One region of the Achromobacter sp. 1011811831 genome, then DNA from elsewhere that is predicted to be linked to it. Evidence: predicted binding sites of a transcription regulator. Region 1 holds the regulator's gene; each other region holds the start of a gene.

Region 1 (5,910 bases):
CAGAAGCAGAAGATGCTCGAGATCGTCGGCACCTCCGAGCGCCTTGAAGGCCTGCTGACGCAGCTGGAAACCGAAATCGACATCCTCCAGGTCGAAAAGCGTATCCGCGGCCGCGTCAAGAAGCAGATGGAGAAGAGCCAGCGCGACTACTACCTGAACGAACAGGTCAAGGCCATCCAGAAGGAACTGGGCGAAGGCGAGGAAGGCGCTGACATCGAGGAACTCGAAAAGAAGATCATCGCCGCGCACATGCCCAAGGAGGCCCGTAAGAAGGCCGACGCCGAGCTCAAGAAGCTCAAGCTCATGTCGCCCATGTCCGCCGAAGCCACGGTGGTGCGCAACTACATCGATACGCTCATCAATCTTCCCTGGAAGAAGAAGAGCAAGATCAACAACTCGATCAGCAACGCCGAGACGGTGCTGGACAACGACCACTACGGCCTCGAGAAGGTCAAGGAGCGCATCCTTGAATACCTCGCGGTGCAACAGCGCGTGGACAAGGTCAAGGCGCCGATCCTGTGCCTGGTCGGGCCTCCGGGCGTGGGCAAGACCTCGCTCGGCCAGTCCATCGCCAAGGCCACGAACCGCAAGTTCGTGCGCATGGCCCTGGGCGGCGTGCGCGACGAAGCCGAGATCCGCGGTCATCGCCGCACCTACATCGGCTCGATGCCCGGCAAGATCGTCCAGAACATGACCAAGGTCGGCGTGCGCAACCCGCTGTTCCTGCTGGACGAGATCGACAAGCTGGGCATGGATTTCCGCGGCGATCCCTCGTCGGCGCTGCTGGAAGTGCTGGATCCCGAACAGAACCACACGTTCCAGGACCACTACATCGAGGTCGATTTCGACCTGTCCGACGTGATGTTCGTCGCGACCAGCAACACGCTGAACATTCCGCCGGCGCTGCTGGACCGCATGGAAGTGATCCGCCTGTCGGGTTACACCGAAGAGGAAAAGATCCATATCGCCCGCGACCATCTGCTGCCCAAGCTGATGAAGAACAACGGTGTCAAGGACAACGAGCTGACGGTCGACGAGTCCGCGCTGCGCGACATCGTGCGCTACTACACCCGGGAAGCCGGCGTGCGTGCGCTCGAACGCGAAGTGGGCAAGATCTGCCGCAAGGTCATCAAGCAGCTGCTCACCCAGAGCGACAAGGCCAAGGCCGAGGGCAAGACCCCGGAAGCCAAGGTGGTCAATGTCACCGGTGAAAATCTGTCCGACTACCTGGGCGTGCGTCGCTACACGTTTGGCATGGCCGAGAAGGAAAACCAGATCGGCCAGGTCACCGGACTGGCCTGGACGGAAGTTGGCGGCGACCTGTTGACGATCGAAGTGGCGGACATGCCCGGCAAGGGCGTGATCCAGCGCACGGGCTCGCTCGGCGACGTCATGAAGGAATCAGTCGAGGCCGCCCGCACCGTGGTGCGCTCGCGCGCCCGGCGCCTGGGCTTCGCGGACAGCGTGTTCGAGAAGCACGACATGCACGTGCACGTGCCGGAAGGCGCGACACCGAAGGATGGTCCGTCCGCGGGTATCGCGATCACCACGGCCATGGTGTCGGCCCTGTCGCGTATCCCGGTGCGCGCCGACGTCGCCATGACCGGCGAGATCACGCTGCGCGGCGAAGTCTTGCCCATCGGCGGCCTGAAGGAAAAGCTGCTGGCGGCGCATCGCGGCGGCATCAAGACGGTCTTGATTCCGGAAGAAAACGTCAAGGACTTGGCGGAGATTCCGGACAACGTCAAGAACCATCTGGAAATCGTGCCGGTGCGCTGGATCGACAAGGTCCTGGAGCTGGCCCTGGAGCGTCTGCCGGAGCCGCTGGCCGAGGAAGACGCCGTGAAGGAACCGCTGGTGGCCAAGCCGGCGGAACCGGGCAGCACGGATCCGGTGCTCAAGCACTGAAACCTGGGTAGATGAGAAAGGCGCCGCTTACGCGGCGCTTTTCTTTTTTGGCGGCGCCGATGGCTCCGATGGATGCGCCTGGCGTCGGCATTGGGCTTTTGGTCGAGCTGTCGCCGATACCAGGTGCGTGTCGGCGCCGGGCCGGCATGGTGTCGTGCCCCGATGCATCGCCAAACAAAAACCCCGCCATGGCGGGGTTTCCTGTCGCGGTGTAGCGATCGATGTTGCGGCGGCCGGGCTTGGCCAAGCCCGCGTCAGCCGCGATGGCGGGTGTTCAGTGCAGGGCTTGAGTGCGGATCAACCCGACAGCGATGCCTTCCAGCGCGAATTCCTGTTCGGCGTCCACGATGATGGGGGCGAAATCGGGGTTCTCGGGCAGCAGTTCCAGGCGGCCATTCTGGCGCTGCAAGCGCTTGACCGTCACGTCGTCGCCCAGGCGGGCGACGACGATCTGGCCGTTGCGCGCTTCGGTGGCGCGCTTGACCGCCAGCAGGTCGCCTTCAAGAATGCCGGCGTCGCGCATGCTCATGCCGCGCACTTTCAGCAGGTAATCGGGTGTCTGGGCGAACAGGCCGGGGTCGACGCCGACTTCGCGCTCCACATGCTCGGCCGCCAGGATCGGGCTGCCCGCGGCAACGCGGCCGACCAGCGGCAGCAGCAGCTGGGCCAGGGCAGGGTGGGGCAGCATGGCTTGCGCTGGTGCCGTGGCGGCGTCCTTCAGGCGAATGCCGCGCGAGGCGCCGGCGGTAAGCTCGATGGCGCCCTTGCGGGCCAGCGCCTTGAGGTGATCCTCAGCCGCGTTGGGAGATCGGAAACCCAATGCCTGGGCAATTTCGGCGCGAGTGGGCGGAAAGCCCGTGCGCGCGACGGTTTGCCGGATGAGGTCGAGGATTTGCTGCTGGCGTTCCGTGAGTTTGCTGGCCATGGCGATGATCCGTTGCTTGCGGACTGTACATATATACAGCGCCATTCTGGGGGACATAACGGAAAAATGCAAGCGCACGCCGCCAAAACAAAACAGGACCCGCATGGGTCCCGTCTTGCATCGCCAGTTGCCAGCGGCGGCATGGCGCCGCGCCGGGCGTCAGGCTCAGAGCACCGCGGCGATGGCCTTGGCCACCTTGTCGATGTTGCCGCTGTTCAGCGCGGCGACGCAGATGCGGCCGCTGGAGACGGCGTACACGCCGTGTTCTTCGCGCAGGCGGTCGACCTGGGCGGCGCTCAGGCCCGAATACGAGAACATGCCGCGCTGGGCCAGCACGAAGCTGAAGTCCTGCTTGCCGCCGTGTTCCTTGATCTTCTCGACCAGCTGCTTGCGCATCAGGCGGATGCGGTCGCGCATGCCAGCGAGTTCTTCTTCCCACAGGGCGAACAGTTCGGGCGAGTTCAGCACCGTCGACACCACCGTGCCGCCGTGGGTGGGCGGGTTGGAGTAGTTGGTGCGGATGACGCGCTTGAGCTGGCTCAGCACGCGAACGGCTTCGTCCTTGCTGCCGGCCACCACGGTCAGGGCGCCGACGCGCTCGCCGTACAGCGAGAAGGACTTGGAGAACGAGGAGCTGATGAACATCGTCAGGTCCTGCTCGGCGAACATGCGCACGACCGCGGCATCTTCCTGCAGGCTGTCGCCGAAGCCCTGGTAGGCGATGTCCAGGAACGGGACCAGCTGGTTCTGCTTGACGACGTCGGCGATCTGCTTCCACTGCTCGAACGTGGGGTCCACGCCGGTCGGGTTGTGGCAGCAGGCGTGCAGCACGACGACGGTCTTGGCCGGCGCGGCCTTCAGGTCGGCCAGCATGCCTTCGAAGTTCAGGCCGCGGGTGGCGGCGTCATAGTACGTGTAGGTGCCGACTTCGAAGCCGGCGCGCTCAAACAGGGCGCGGTGGTTTTCCCAGCTGGGGTTGCTGATCAGGACCTTGGAACCCGGCAGCAACTGGTGCAGGAAGTCGGCGCCGATCTTGAGCGCGCCGGTGCCGCCCAGGGCCTGCGTGGTCAGCACGCGGCCGGCGGCGGCCAGCGGGGAGTCGTTGCCCAGCAGCAGCGCCTGTGCGCCCTTGTTGTAGCCGGCGATGCCTTCGATCGGCAGGTAGCCACGGGCCGCGGCGGCCTCGATGCGGGCAGCTTCGGCCTTGCGCACCGCGCCCAGCAGAGGGATGCGACCCTGGTCGTCGTAGTACACGCCCACGCCCAGATTGACTTTACCGGGACGGGTGTCCGCGTTGAATTGTTCGTTCAGGCCAAGGATGGGGTCGCGCGGCGCGAGTTCGACGGAATCGAAGAGGGTGCTCATGGGAGTCTATTGGGCTGGGTGGACGCAGGAATTGGTGCTGTGGATAATGAGGGGTTTACCTCGGGAACAGTCTAGCATGTCCAAGAGCGAGCGACGGGGCCGGAAAACGGCCGAAAAGCAGGCTGAAAGTCTGGACGAAAGCCTGGGCGCGGGCCTGGGGGAAGGTCTGGGGGAGGGTCTGGATGCAGGCCTGAATGCGACTGGCCTGGCGGACGAGTCCGCCGGGCAGGCCGGCACGCGCGCCGGCGAGGGCGGCGGCGGGGGGGGGGACAGTACCGTTCCGGGCGCTGCCCCGGGCTTTGTCGAGTATCCGGGCAGTCCATTCCAGCTGTACCAGCCGTATCCGCCGGCGGGCGACCAGCCGACGGCCATCGACAGCCTGGCCCAGGGCATGGAAGACGGCCTGATGTATCAGACGCTGCTGGGCGTGACCGGATCGGGCAAGACCTACACCATGGCCAACGTGATCGCCCGCCTGGGTCGTCCGGCCCTGGTGCTGGCGCCCAACAAGACGCTGGCCGCGCAGTTGTACGCCGAAATGCGCGAGTTCTTCCCGAAGAACGCGGTCGAGTACTTCGTTTCGTACTATGACTATTACCAGCCCGAGGCCTACGTGCCGACGCGCGACCTGTTCATCGAGAAGGACTCGTCCATCAACGAGCATATCGAGCAGATGCGATTGTCGGCCACCAAGAGCCTGCTGGAACGCCGCGACACGGTGATCGTGGGCACGGTGTCCTGCATCTACGGTATCGGCAATCCCGGCGACTACCACGCCATGGTGCTGATCTTGCGCTCGGGCGACCGGATTTCCAGGCGCGAGATCCTGGCGCGGCTGGTTGCCATGCAGTACACCCGCAATGACGCGGAGTTCACGCGCGGCGTGTTCCGCGTGCGTGGCGAGACGATCGACATCTTTCCGGCCGAAAGCGCCGAACTGGCGCTGCGGCTGACGCTGTTCGACGACGAGATCGAGAGCCTGGAGCTGTTCGATCCGCTGACCGGCCGCATCCGTCAGAAGCTGCCCCGCTTCACGGTGTACCCGGGTTCGCACTACGTAACGCCGCGCGATACCGTCCTGCGCGCCATCGAGACCATCAAGGAAGAGCTGCGCGAGCGCGTCAAGCGTTATGTCGACGACGGCCATCTGGTCGAGGCGCAGCGGCTGGAGCAGCGCACCCGCTTCGATCTGGAAATGCTGCAGGAGCTGGGCTTCTGCAAGGGCATCGAAAACTATTCGCGGCATCTATCGGGCGCGGCGCCGGGCGAGCCGCCGCCCACGCTGATCGACTACCTGCCCAGCGACGCGCTGATGTTCATCGATGAAAGCCACGTCACCATCGGGCAACTGAGCGCCATGTACCGCGGCGACCGGTCGCGCAAGGAAACACTGGTCCAATATGGATTCCGCCTGCCTTCGGCGCTGGACAACCGGCCGCTGAAGCTGGAGGAATTCGAGGCGCGCATGCGCCAGTGCGTGTTCGTATCGGCCACTCCGGCCGCCTATGAGCGCGAGCATACGGACAACGTGGTGGAGCAGGTGGTACGCCCCACGGGCCTGGTGGATCCGGAGGTGCAGGTGCTGCCGGCGCGCACCCAGGTCGACGACCTGCTGGGCCAGATCAAGGCCAGGGTGGCGGTGTCGGAGCGTGTGCTGGTGACCACGCTCACCAAGCGCATGGCCGAGGATCTGACCGACTTTCTGAGTGAGC
Region 2 (5,910 bases), on a different contig from region 1:
CGGCCAGGCCCAGCGCCTGCGCTTCCTTGACCTGCTCGAACAGCGATTCGCGGGCGATGCGGAAGGTCTGGCCCGGCGTCAGCTCGGGGACGATGTAGTGGTAGTTGGTATCGAACCACTTGGTCATTTCGCAGGCGGCGGCGGGCTTGCCGCTGGGCGCGCGGCCGCGGCCCATGCGGAACAGCGTGTCCAGCGATACGGGTTCGTTGTCCTTCTGGCCGAAGCGCGCGGGCACCGCGCCCAGCAGCGTGGTCCATTCCAGGATCTGGTCATACCAGGCGAAATCGCCGACCGGCACGAAGGCCAGGCTGTTGGCGGCCTGCAGCTGCCAGTGGCGGGCGCGCAGTTCGCGGCCGGTCTGCTCCAGTGCTTCGGCGGTCTGCTTGCCGGCCCAGTAGGCCTCGACCGCGCGCTTCAGTTCACGATGGGCGCCAATGCGGGGGAATCCCAGATTATGAATAGTCGTCATGTCGATAAGGTCCGAAGACAAAATTTGTTCAAGTGACGACTATTCTGGCGCACAATCAATTTGAGTCAAAATCAATGTCTACATTCATAATATGAGAGAATCTCATAAAAAATAAGCTCATGAGCCATCCGTGGGATAGGCGGTTCCGGCGCCCGTCCGCCCGTCTCCCGCGCCTTCTTTCCGCGCCTTTTTTTGGTCTGAACGTCCCCCATGCTGGAAATTCGTCACCTGGAAACCCTGACCGCCATCCGCGATGGAGGCAGCCTGCAGGAAGCCGCCGAACGGCTGCACCTGACCCAATCCGCCCTGTCGCACCAGCTGCGCGACCTGGAAACCCGGCTGGGCACGCCGCTGCTGAACCGGCGCACGCGCCCTGCCCGCCTGACCACCGCCGGTTTGCGCGTGCTGGCGCTGGCCGACGAAGTGCTGCCGCGCATGCGCGCCACCGAAAGGGAATTGCAGCGCCTGGCGGCGGGCCGTAGCGGCCGGCTGCACCTGGCCATCGATTGCCACTCCTGCTTCCAGTGGCTGATGCCGGCGCTGGATGCCTTCCGCGCGCAATGGCCGGACGTGGCGTTGGACCTGTCGGCGGCGTTCTCCTTCGCACCGCTGCCCGCGCTGGTGCGCGGCGACCTGGACCTGGTTATCACCTCCGATCCGCAGCCGCTGGACGCGGTCGACTACCTGCCCCTGTTCAAGTACGAACTGGTGCTGGCGGTGTCGGAATCCAATCCGCTGGCCGGCAGCAAGTTCGTCATGCCCGACCAGCTGGCGGACCAGACGCTCATCACCTACCCGGTGGACAAGCAGCGCCTGGACGTCTTCACCGCGTTCCTGGACCCGGCCGACGTGGAACCGGCCGCGATACGCAAGGCCGAACTCACGCCCATCATCGCGCAGCTGGTCGCCAGCAACCGCGGCGTGGCGGCGCTGCCGAACTGGGCGCTGACGGAATACATGAACCAGGGCTGGCTGCGGCAGTGCCGGCTGGGGCCGCAGGGGGTGTGGCGCACGCTATACGCCACGGTGCGCAGCGAGGACACGGACGCCTCGTACATCGATGAATTCCTGACCATCACGCGCGACGTCTGCTTCAAGACGCTGAGCGGGATCAAGTCGGCGAAATAGGCGGGAAGACGGCGACGGCCCGCGCGTGCGGGCCGTCAGGGTCGGGATGGCTGATTGCAATATGCCTGGCGCCCGGGCTTGGGCTTGGGCTTGGGCTTGGGGCTTGGGACTTGATGCTTGAGGGCCCGACGCTTCCTGTTCCCACCCGATTCACCGGCCTGGTCTAGTCTTCGTCGCCCGCGCCCAATATGCGGCGAATGACGTCCTGCGCGAAGCCGCGGCTGGCCAGGAAGCGCGCCTGCTTGGCATAGGCCGCGCGGTCGGCCGGCTTTTCGCCGAAGCGCTTGCGCCAGACCTCCAGCGCGCGCTCGTGCTCGGTGGAACGAAGCTGGTCGCGCAGCTCGGCCACCTGGCCATCGTCCACGCCGTGCTGGCGCAGTTCCTGCACGATGCGCGCCGCCCCCTGGCGCGACGCGCGCCGATGCACCAGGCTCTGCGCGAAGCGCTCGGTGGACAGCCAGCCTTCCTTTTCCAGCGCGTCCAGCACCGTCTCGATTTCGGCCGGGTCCTCGGCATGAGGCGCCAGCTTGCGGGCCAGCTCGGCGCGCGCATGCTCGCGGCGCGACAGATAGCCCACAGCGCGCATCTTCAGCGACGGGCCCTTGCGTTCGGGCTTGCCGCCATCAGCCTGCGCACCGCCATCCTTCCTGTCGCGGCCCGTCCGATCGCTGTCCGTTCCATCATCGTCCCGCACACCGTCGCGGGCGCCTTCGCGATCCGCCCGGGTCCGGCGCGCGCTGGCGCGGGCGCGCAGCTCGGAACTGCGCTGCCATTCGTCCGGTGCGGCGGCGGGCTCGGCGGCGCGGCGCGCGTCGGAACTGCGGCGCAGCCCTTGCGGCTTGGCCACGGTCTCGAACTCGTCATCCAGCTTGGCGCGCAGATGCTCGGAGGATTTGGCGGAAGGTTTCCAGCTCATGGGATGAAGTGTAGACAGGAAAACGACAACGGCAGGTTCCCGAACCAGGAACCTGCCGTCGCCCGACTGCCGTACACGCCCGGCGTCCGCTGACGCGAACCCGGGCGAAACGAGGACGATCAGTCTTCGCTGGTGTCCTCGGCCGTGGGCACGAACTCGGCGGCGCGGCTGACCACGCCCTGGTTCTCGCGCACGCGGTTTTCGATCTCGAACGCCAGTTCGCGGTGCTCTTTCAGGTATTCGCGGACATTGTCCTTGCCCTGGCCGATGCGGTTGCCGTTGTAGCTGTACCAGGCGCCGGACTTGTCCACCACGTTGGCGGCCACGCCCAGGTCGATGATTTCGCCTTCGCGCGAGATGCCGGCGCCGTACATGATGTCGAACTCGGCCTGCTTGAACGGCGGCGCGACCTTGTTCTTGACGACCTTGACGCGGGTTTCGTTGCCGACGACCTCATCGCCCTTCTTGATGGAGCCGATGCGGCGGATGTCCAGGCGCACCGAGGCGTAGAACTTGAGCGCGTTGCCGCCGGTGGTGGTTTCGGGGTTGCCGAACATCACGCCGATCTTCATGCGGATCTGGTTGATGAAGATGACCATGCAGTTGGTCTTCTTGATGGTGGCGGTCAGCTTGCGCAGCGCCTGGCTCATCAGGCGGGCCTGCAGGCCGGGCAGCGAATCGCCCATCTCGCCTTCGATTTCGGCCTTGGGCACCAGCGCGGCGACCGAGTCGATCACGATCAGGTCGACGGAACCCGAACGCACCAGCGCGTCGGCGATTTCCAGCGCTTGCTCGCCCGTGTCCGGCTGCGAGATCAGCAGGTCGGCCAGGTTCACGCCCAGCTTGGACGCGTACTGCACGTCCAGCGCGTGTTCGGCGTCGACGAAGGCGCAGGTGCCGCCCAGCTTCTGCATTTCAGCGACCACCTGCAGCGTCAGCGTGGTCTTGCCCGACGATTCCGGACCGTAGATCTCGACCACGCGGCCGCGCGGCAGGCCGCCGACGCCCAGCGCGATGTCCAGGCCCAGCGAACCCGTGGAAACCACCTGGATGTCGTGGGAGACTTCGTTGTCGCCGTAGCGCATGATCGAGCCCTTGCCGAACTGCTTTTCGATCTGCGAAAGCGCGGCGGCGAGCGCCTTGGCCTTTTCCGCGGCAGCGGCCTTGGTGGTTTTGTCGTCCATGTGAAGTCCTGTCTGTGTAACGTATCGGGTTGCGGGTCGGGTTCGGGCTTGCGCCCCGGGCTAACACGGGGGTTAACAATCTTGCTGCTCAGTCCAGGGCGGGGGATCGGAATCGTCAACGGCCTGGATTTCTGTCGGTCGAGATTATGGCATCGGATTGTACTGTACAAAAAAACAGTGTGCCAGAGTTTTCCACGTATACCCTGAGTGGCAAGCGCCACGCCCTGTGACAGAATCCCAGACGCCCCCGGTGATTCGTCCCCATTGCGCCGCCGGACGGCCCGCGACAGAAGAAAAACCCGCGCGGGCGACAGGGCAGGCAACCGGCATCGCGCGGGGGACGTACAACAACACTAGCAGCAGCCCATGCGTATCCTGATCGCCGAAGACGACAGTATCCTGGCAGACGGCCTGTCCCGCTCGCTACGGCACAACGGCTACGCGGTCGACGCGGTGCGCGACGGCCTGGCGGCCGATTCCGCGCTGGCCGCCCAGGCCTTCGACCTGCTCATCCTGGACCTCGGCCTGCCCCATCTGGCGGGCCTGGAAGTGCTGCGGCGCCTGCGCGCGCGCAATTCCTCCCTGCCCGTCCTGATCCTGACCGCCGCCGACAGCATCGAGCAGCGCGTCAAGGGCCTGGACCTGGGCGCCGACGACTACATGGCCAAGCCCTTCGCGCTGTCCGAGCTGGAGGCGCGCGTGCGCGCGCTGACCCGCCGCGGCGCCGGCGGCGGCGCCACGCTGCTCAAGCATGGCCGCCTGGTGTTCGACCAGACCGGCCGGGTGGCCATGGTCGACGAGCAGACGCTGGACCTGTCCGCGCGCGAGGTCAGCCTGCTCGAGATCCTGCTCACGCGCAGCGGCCGCATGGTCAGCAAGACCCAGCTGGTCGACCACCTGTGCGAATGGGGCGAGGAAGTCAGCACCAACGCGATCGAGGTCTATGTGCACCGCCTGCGCAAGAAACTCGAACCCAGCGGCGTGAAGATCGTGACCGTGCGCGGCCTGGGATATTGCCTTGAACGGGACCAGGGTGCGGCCTACCTCGCCAGCTGATTCCCCGCAGCATCCCGAAACGCTCAATCAAGAGGCACTGGATGTCATGCGGGCGGGGGCCAAGGGCCCCAGCTTCGCGCCGCCGCAAAGGTCGCTGCTGGGCGAGATCCTGGACTGGATGCTGGCGCCGCTGTTCCTGCTGTGGCCCATGAGCGTGGCCATCACCTATGTGGTCGCCCAGAACATCGCCAACGTGCCTTACGACCGCGCGCTGGCCAACAATCTGCACGTGCTGACGCGCCAGGTCTACGCGCAGGAAGGCCGCGCGACGCTGAGGATGACCGACGCCGCGCGCGACGTGCTGCGCGCCGACGAGACCGACAGCGTATTCTGGCTGGCGCTGGGCAGCCGCGGCGAGTACCTGGGGGGCGACCGCGCCCTGCCGCTGCCGGCCAGCGTGGGCCAGCCCAGCCCCGGCCAGGTGCTGTACGAGGATGACACGCTGCGCGGCTTCGGCGTGCGCATGGCCTACACCTGGGTCGACCTGAACCTGCCCGGCACGCAGCCGGCGCTGCTGATCGTGGCCGAGACGGTGGAAAAGCGCACCCAGCTCGCCAACGACATCATCAAGGGCGTGATCATCCCGCAGTTCGTGGTGCTGCCCGTGGCGGTGCTGCTGGTGTGGTTCGGGCTGTCGCGCGGCGTGGCGCCGCTGAACGCGCTGCAACAGCGGCTGCGCGCGCGCCGGCCCGACGACCTGTCGCCGATCGACGAGCGCGCCGCGCCGTCCGAGATCGCGCCGCTGCTGGCAGCCATGAACGACCTGCTGGACCGGCTGTCGTCCAACGTGCAGGCGCAGCGCCGCTTCGTGGCAGACGCCGCGCACCAGCTGAAGACGCCGCTGGCCGGGCTGCGCACGCAGGCCGAGCTGGCGCTGCGCGACGCCAGTCCCGAGGAAATGCAATCCAGCCTGCGCCAGTTGGTCACCGGATCGGAGCGCGCCACCCGCCTGGTGAACCAGTTGCTGCTGCTGGCGCGCGCCGAGAACCCCGCCGCCATCGGCCTGGCCCGCACCGACCTGAACGCCATCGCCTACGAGCAGGCCATGCACTGGGTGCCGCACGCGCTGTCGCTCAGCACCGACCTGGGTTTCGAGGGCGCCGAGACGCCGGTCGAGATCAACGGCAACCCGCTGCTGCTGGCCGAGCTGCTGAACA
Region 3 (5,910 bases), on a different contig from region 1:
CGCGACTGGACGGGAGCATGCCCACGGGTGTATCTTGCGAGTCCTATTGAGTAGACATCTATACAAATTTTCCATGCCAGGTCGTCAGGAATGGCGACAAGAACGCCGGCCTGAACCTTCCGGCGTTCTTGCCCGCCCATTTGCGGTACCCTTGCGGCCTTGTAACAAACACGTCACCAAGCAGCTCCCTCACCATGTCGTATTCGTCCCTGGTATTGGTCGTCCTGGCCGCGATGGCCCACGCAACGTGGAACCTTCTGGCCAAGCGAGCCGCCATGGTGGGCGCGCCCTTCGTCTTCGCCTACGGCCTGTGTGCCTCGGTGCTCTACGCGCCCTGGGTGGTCTGGGTGCTGCTGCACGACGGCATGCAATGGTCCTGGATGGTGGTCGGCGCCATTCTGACGTCCAGCCTGTTGCACCTGGGCTACAGCCTGTGCCTGCAGCGCGGCTACCAGGTGGCGGACCTGTCCGTGGTCTATCCGATTGCCCGGGGCACCGGCCCGCTACTCTCGACCACCGGGGCGTTCATCCTGTTGAATGAGCCCGCCAAGGCCAGCGGCATCGCCGGCATGCTGTGCGTGGTGATCGGCGTGTTGCTCATCGCCACGCAAGGCAGGCTGGCCATCTTCCGCCAGGCCCAGGCCTGGGTCGGCGTGCGCTGGGGCGTGGTGATCGGTCTGTTCATCGCCGCCTACACGGTGGTCGACGCCTACGGCGTGAAAGTGCTGCTGATCAGCCCCGTGCTGTTCGACTGGTTCACCTGTGTCACGCGCACCACCATGATGACGCCTCACATGCTGCGCCGCCGGGCCCAGAACTGGCAATCGATGCGCGGCTATTGGCACCTGGCGCTGGCCGTGGGCTTCCTGTCGCCGCTGGGCTACATCTTGGTGCTGTTCGCGCTGCAGGATGGCGCGCCGCTGAGCCTGGTGGCGCCGGCCCGGGAAATGTCGATGATGCTGGGCACCCTGGCTGGCATGTTCCTGCTGCGCGAGAAGGTAGGCATCGGCCGGCTGCTGGGCTGCTTCTCCATCCTGGCGGGCGTTGTCCTGCTGGGTTCAGCCTGACGGGCGTCGTTCAGCGCGACTCCGCCTGATCGGCACCCGCTGTCGGATCCGGTCCACCTGAAAAATCCTGGACGGCAAGCATCGCCCCCCTGCCCCTGCGCGCCGGACATGCCCGGCGTTGCGCCAAGGTCAGAATCCGCCGGCAGCGCCCAGCCACATCAGCGCCGGAATCATGGCGCCCCAGGCCAGCACCAGCAGCACATCCGCCACCTTGCTCTTCATGCTGAGCTGATCCGCCACCGGCTCGACGGTGGCATTGCCCAGCGTACGCTCGCGCGGCAGGCGCGCGGCGCTTTCTCCGGCCTTGCCCTTGCTCGCCGCGTCGTCCTGGGCGGGCGCGGGAAACGGCCACTTGGCCGGCAGCGACGCCAGTCGGCTGCTCGCGCGGGCAGGCTGCGCCTTGCCGGGCATGGACACCGCAAGGCGGGCGCCAAGCGCGCGCAGACGCGTCAGCGGTCCACGGGCGGGATTCAGATCCAGCGCCAGCGCATCAGGCATGGCGGAGAGGTTTCCGGTGTTCATGGGAACTCCTTGTATTCATGGCCACGCAAGCGCTTGGCCCATCGGCTAGACGACACAGGCTCCGGCCCGACAGGCCCGGCGCGATCGGACTACGACTCGAACAGCGACAACTGCCCGGCGGCCGCGGCGCGCAGCGGGCTGCGGCCACGGACATAGCCGCTGGCGATGCCAGCGGTCGAGGCATGGGGGACCCCTGAAGACGCTTTCGCGCCAGCCGGGGATGGGAAAACGGGGGATGAGGCATCGCGCGCGCCGTCCAGGCCGATCGCGACGGGCGGCACGAACTGGTCGCAGCTGAGCTGCAGGCGGCTGCGGTTCAGGCCCAGCTTGCGCGCGGCCATGGAAAAGCGCTGGCGCAGCAGGTCGGCCCAGATGCCGGTGCCGCGCATGCGCGAACCGAAGTTGGGATCGTTGCGGCGACCGTTGCGCAGGTCTTCGATGCGATGCAGGACGCGCTGGGCGCGGTCCGGAAAATGGGCGTGCAGCCAGTCCTCGAACAGGGTCTTGACCTCCCAGGGCAGGCGCAGGACCGTATAGCTGGCGTAGTGCGCGCCAGCCGTCTTGGCTGCCTCCAGGATGTGTTCCATGGACTCGTCGTTGATGAACGGAATGATGGGCGCCACCAGCACGCCCACCGGCACGCCGGCGTCGGTCAGGCTGCGCACCGCCTCCAGCCGGCGCCAGGGCGCGGCGGCGCGCGGCTCCAGGCTGCGGGCCATGGCCGCGTCCAGCGTGGTGACGCTCATGTAGACGACGACCAGGTTGTGGCGGGCCAGTTCGGCCAGCAGATCCAGGTCGCGCGCGACCAGGGCGTTCTTCGTGACGATGGTGAGCGGATGCCGGGTTTCCAGCATCAGTTCCAGCAGGCCGCGCGTCAGGCGCCATTCACGCTCGATGGGCTGGTAGGCGTCGGTGGCCGAGCCGATGTTGATGGGCGACGGCTTGTAGCCCGGCCGGCTCAGTTCCGCGCGCAGGGCCTCGACGGCGTTGGCCTTGGCCACCAGCCGGGTTTCGAAGTCCAGACCGGGCGAATAGCCCAGGTAGGCATGGGTGGGACGGGCATAGCAGTAAACGCAACCGTGCTCGCAGCCGCGGTAGGGATTGACCGCCACATCGAAGGGAATGTCGGGCGAATCGTTGCGCGACAGCATCTTGCGCGCGGCCTCGGCCGTGACCTGGGTCTTGGGCGCGGCGGGTTCGCGGCGCTGGTCGGGCACGATGGGAATGACGGGAGCGATTCGGGAGGGCTGGCCGGAAACGGCCGGCGTAGCGGCGTCGTCTTCGCCAGGAAAGGCGGCGGCGCGCTCGGTCAGGCTCGACGAAGCCTCTGAGGAAAAATCGGGGACGGGATCTACGAAATCTGCCGGCAGTCCGGAGGCGGACCAGCCGTCGTCGACCTGTACGCGTTCGTCGGATTGGAAGCGATGTCGAACATTAGTAACCGCACCCCGACCGCGCAAGGCGGCGGGGGCGGCAGCCGGGGACCCAGAACCGGCGGGAAAAGAATGATCGATGCTTGCCATAGAAAGCACTGTACAAAAACACAGTGGTTTTAGCAAGCCCCGAAAGACTTTTCTTAAGACAGCCCCACTTTACCGCAAGACGCCGGCTCCGTTGCGACAATTCGATTTCATCTTGCGAGATGGGCCGGAAACCCGCGCCAGCATTGGTTTTGGAAGAAAAACAACAGCAATCCGGGGAGACGAAAAAGCGCTCCGCGCCCCGGATCCGCAGGCCCCTTAGCGCAGCATGCCGGCGGCCGCCGTCTGATGCGTCGCTTCGTCGATCAGGATGAACGCGCCGGTCGCCGGCACGTCCGCATAACGATCAACGGCGAGCGCATCGCGCGTCGTGAACGACACCCGGCCAATGTCGTTCATGCGCAGCACGCCTTCCGTGTTCTCGACTTCCTGCAGCTCATGGATATCACGATGCGACAGCACCGCGCGCACCTTCGCCGACGTCAGCCGCGTGCCCGACTTGAGCAGATACTTGCGCGCCGGGTTGAGCGGCTGCGAATCGAGCCAGCACAGTTCGGCCTCGAACTCGCGCGACACCTGCGCGGGCGCGGCCGCATGCGCGATCACGTCGCCGCGCGACACATCCACGTCGCGGTCCAGCACCACCGTGACGGAATCGCCCGCCACCGCCTCGTCCAGCTCGCGATCGAATGCCAGCACACGGCTCACCACCGCGTCCACACCAGACGGCTGCACCGTGACGGCATCGCCGGGCCGCAGCACGCCGCTGGCGACGCGGCCGGCATAGCCACGGAAGTCGTCCTTGCGATCGCCGTCATGGCGCGCCACGCGCTGCACCGGGAAGCGCAGCGGCAAGGCGCCGCCGTCGTTCTGCACGTCCAGCGCCTCCAGCAACGCCAGCAGGGGTTGGCCCTGGTACCAGGGCGTCTTCGGCGACGACGCAACCACGTTGTCGCCGTTCAGCGCCGACAGCGGCAGCGCGTCGAAATGCGCGATGCCCAGCTTGGCCGCCAGCTCGGCGTAGGCGGCGCGGATGCGTTCGAACACGGCCTGGTCCCACTCCACCAGGTCCATCTTGTTCACCGCGACCACGATATGGCGGATGCCCAGCAGCCTGGCGATGGTGCTGTGGCGCTTGGTCTGCGGCAGCAGCTTGCCATCGGCAGCGCGGGTGGCGTCGATCAGGATGACGGCCACGTCGGCGGTGGACGCGCCGGTCACCATGTTGCGCGTGTACTGCTCATGGCCCGGCGCGTCGGCGATGATGAACTTGCGCGCCGGCGTCGAGAAATAGCGGTAGGCCACGTCGATGGTGATGCCCTGCTCGCGCTCGGCCTCCAGGCCGTCCGTCAGCAGCGAGAAGTCGATGCCGTCTCCGGCCACGCGCTTGTACTTGGCGCGCGCGATGGCATCGAGCTGGTCGGCGAACACGCCCTTGCTGTCGTACAGCAGGCGGCCGATCAGCGTGGACTTGCCGTCATCCACCGAACCGGCGGTGATCAGGCGCAGCACGCCGCGGTCGGCGCTGGAAAGAAAAGAGTCGTTGATGGCGTTCATGTGCGTTCCTTGCGGCCGGCCTTCAAGCCGGCGAGCCCCGGTGCGCGGCCGGAGCGGTCGGGTGCTTGCGCGGGATCAGAAGTAGCCTTCCTTCTTGCGGCGCTCCATCGAGGCCTCGGAAGTCTGGTCGTCCATGCGGGTGGCGCCGCGCTCGGTGATGTCGGTCACCGCGGTCTCGGCGATGATGGCGGCCGTGTCGGCGGCATCGGACGCCACCGGGCAGGTGCAGGAGATGTCGCCCACGGTGCGAAAGCGCACCTGCAGCCGCTCGACCTGTTCGCCTTCCTGCGGCGGCGTCAGCCGCGTCACCGGCACCAGCAGCCCCTTGCGCCGCACCACCTCGCGCTCGTGCGCGTAGTAGATCGACGGCAGCGCCAGGCGTTCGCGCTGAATGTATTGCCACACGTCCAGCTCGGTCCAGTTCGAAATCGGGAATACACGCATGTTCTCGCCGCGATGCACGCGGGTGTTGAACAGGTTCCAGACTTCCGGCCGCTGGGCCTTCGGATCCCATTGGCCAAACTCGTCGCGGAACGAGAAGATGCGCTCCTTGGCGCGCGCCTTTTCCTCGTCGCGCCGGGCGCCGCCGATGCAGGCGTCGAAGCCGAATTCCTCGATCGCTTCCAGCAGCGTCACCGCCTGCGCGGCGTTGCGCGAATCGGTCTCGCGCCGCAGCACCACGCTGCCGCGCTTGATCGAATCCTCGACGCTGCGCACGATCAGGGTCTCGCCCAGCTCGGCGGTGCGCGCGTCACGGAAATCGATCACCTCGCCGAAGTTGTGGCCAGTGTCGATATGCATCAACGGAAACGGAAAGCCGCCCGGGCGGAAGGCCTTTTCGGCCAGGCGCAGCAGCACGACCGAATCCTTGCCGCCCGAGAACAGCAGCACCGGCCGTTCGCACTCGGCGGCGACCTCGCGCAGGATGAAGATGGCTTCCGATTCCAGCCAGTCCAGGTGGCTGCGTTGAATCACGGCAGACATTGGGTGTTCCCCTTGAATCATGGTTTTCGAATTCATGGCCGGCCAGCGTCGCCGGCGGGCGCGATGGCGATGACCCTATTGCCCGCGTGCAGGCCGCATTCCTTGGAGTCCGAGGACTCCCACCACCAGCGCCCTGCCCGCAGGTCTTCGCCCGGCCGCAAGGCGCGCGTACAGGGTTCGCAGCCGATGGACGGATAGCCCTGGTCGTGCAGCGGGTTGTACGGAATGCCCAGCGCGCGGATCACGGCCCAGACCTCGGCCTCGCTCCAGTCCGCCAGCGGGTTGAACTTGTAGAGGCC

What was found. Region 1 encodes LexA, which represses DNA repair genes until DNA is damaged. Its sites were predicted from a motif close to ACTGTATNNNNATACAGT; they were not measured.
Region 2: the regulator LexA is predicted to act here: its motif matches at 3,859-3,876, upstream of recA (recombinase RecA).
Region 3: the regulator LexA is predicted to act here: its motif matches at 3,120-3,137, upstream of AC6LJ9_RS01815 (PA0069 family radical SAM protein).

What each region holds. Positions count from the first base shown of each region.
Region 1 is NZ_JCBANG010000061.1:30,442-36,351, reverse strand. It holds gene lon (endopeptidase La) at 1-1,908, shown strand, start outside; gene AC6LJ9_RS20830 (hypothetical protein) at 1,898-2,155, opposite strand; gene lexA (transcriptional repressor LexA) at 2,183-2,833, opposite strand; gene AC6LJ9_RS20820 (amino acid aminotransferase) at 2,999-4,198, opposite strand; gene uvrB (excinuclease ABC subunit UvrB) at 4,275-5,910, shown strand, end outside.
Region 2 is NZ_JCBANG010000003.1:123,146-129,055, reverse strand. It holds gene metE (5-methyltetrahydropteroyltriglutamate--homocysteine S-methyltransferase) at 1-469, opposite strand, end outside; gene AC6LJ9_RS02410 (LysR family transcriptional regulator) at 680-1,597, shown strand; gene recX (recombination regulator RecX) at 1,761-2,513, opposite strand; gene recA (recombinase RecA) at 2,633-3,697, opposite strand; gene AC6LJ9_RS02395 (response regulator) at 4,064-4,753, shown strand; gene AC6LJ9_RS02390 (sensor histidine kinase) at 4,872-5,910, shown strand, end outside.
Region 3 is NZ_JCBANG010000003.1:5,602-11,511, reverse strand. It holds gene AC6LJ9_RS01825 (EamA family transporter) at 195-1,067, shown strand; gene AC6LJ9_RS01820 (hypothetical protein) at 1,197-1,565, opposite strand; gene AC6LJ9_RS01815 (PA0069 family radical SAM protein) at 1,679-3,112, opposite strand; gene AC6LJ9_RS01810 (sulfate adenylyltransferase subunit 1) at 3,329-4,627, opposite strand; gene cysD (sulfate adenylyltransferase subunit CysD) at 4,703-5,611, opposite strand; gene AC6LJ9_RS01800 (phosphoadenylyl-sulfate reductase) at 5,644-5,910, opposite strand, start outside.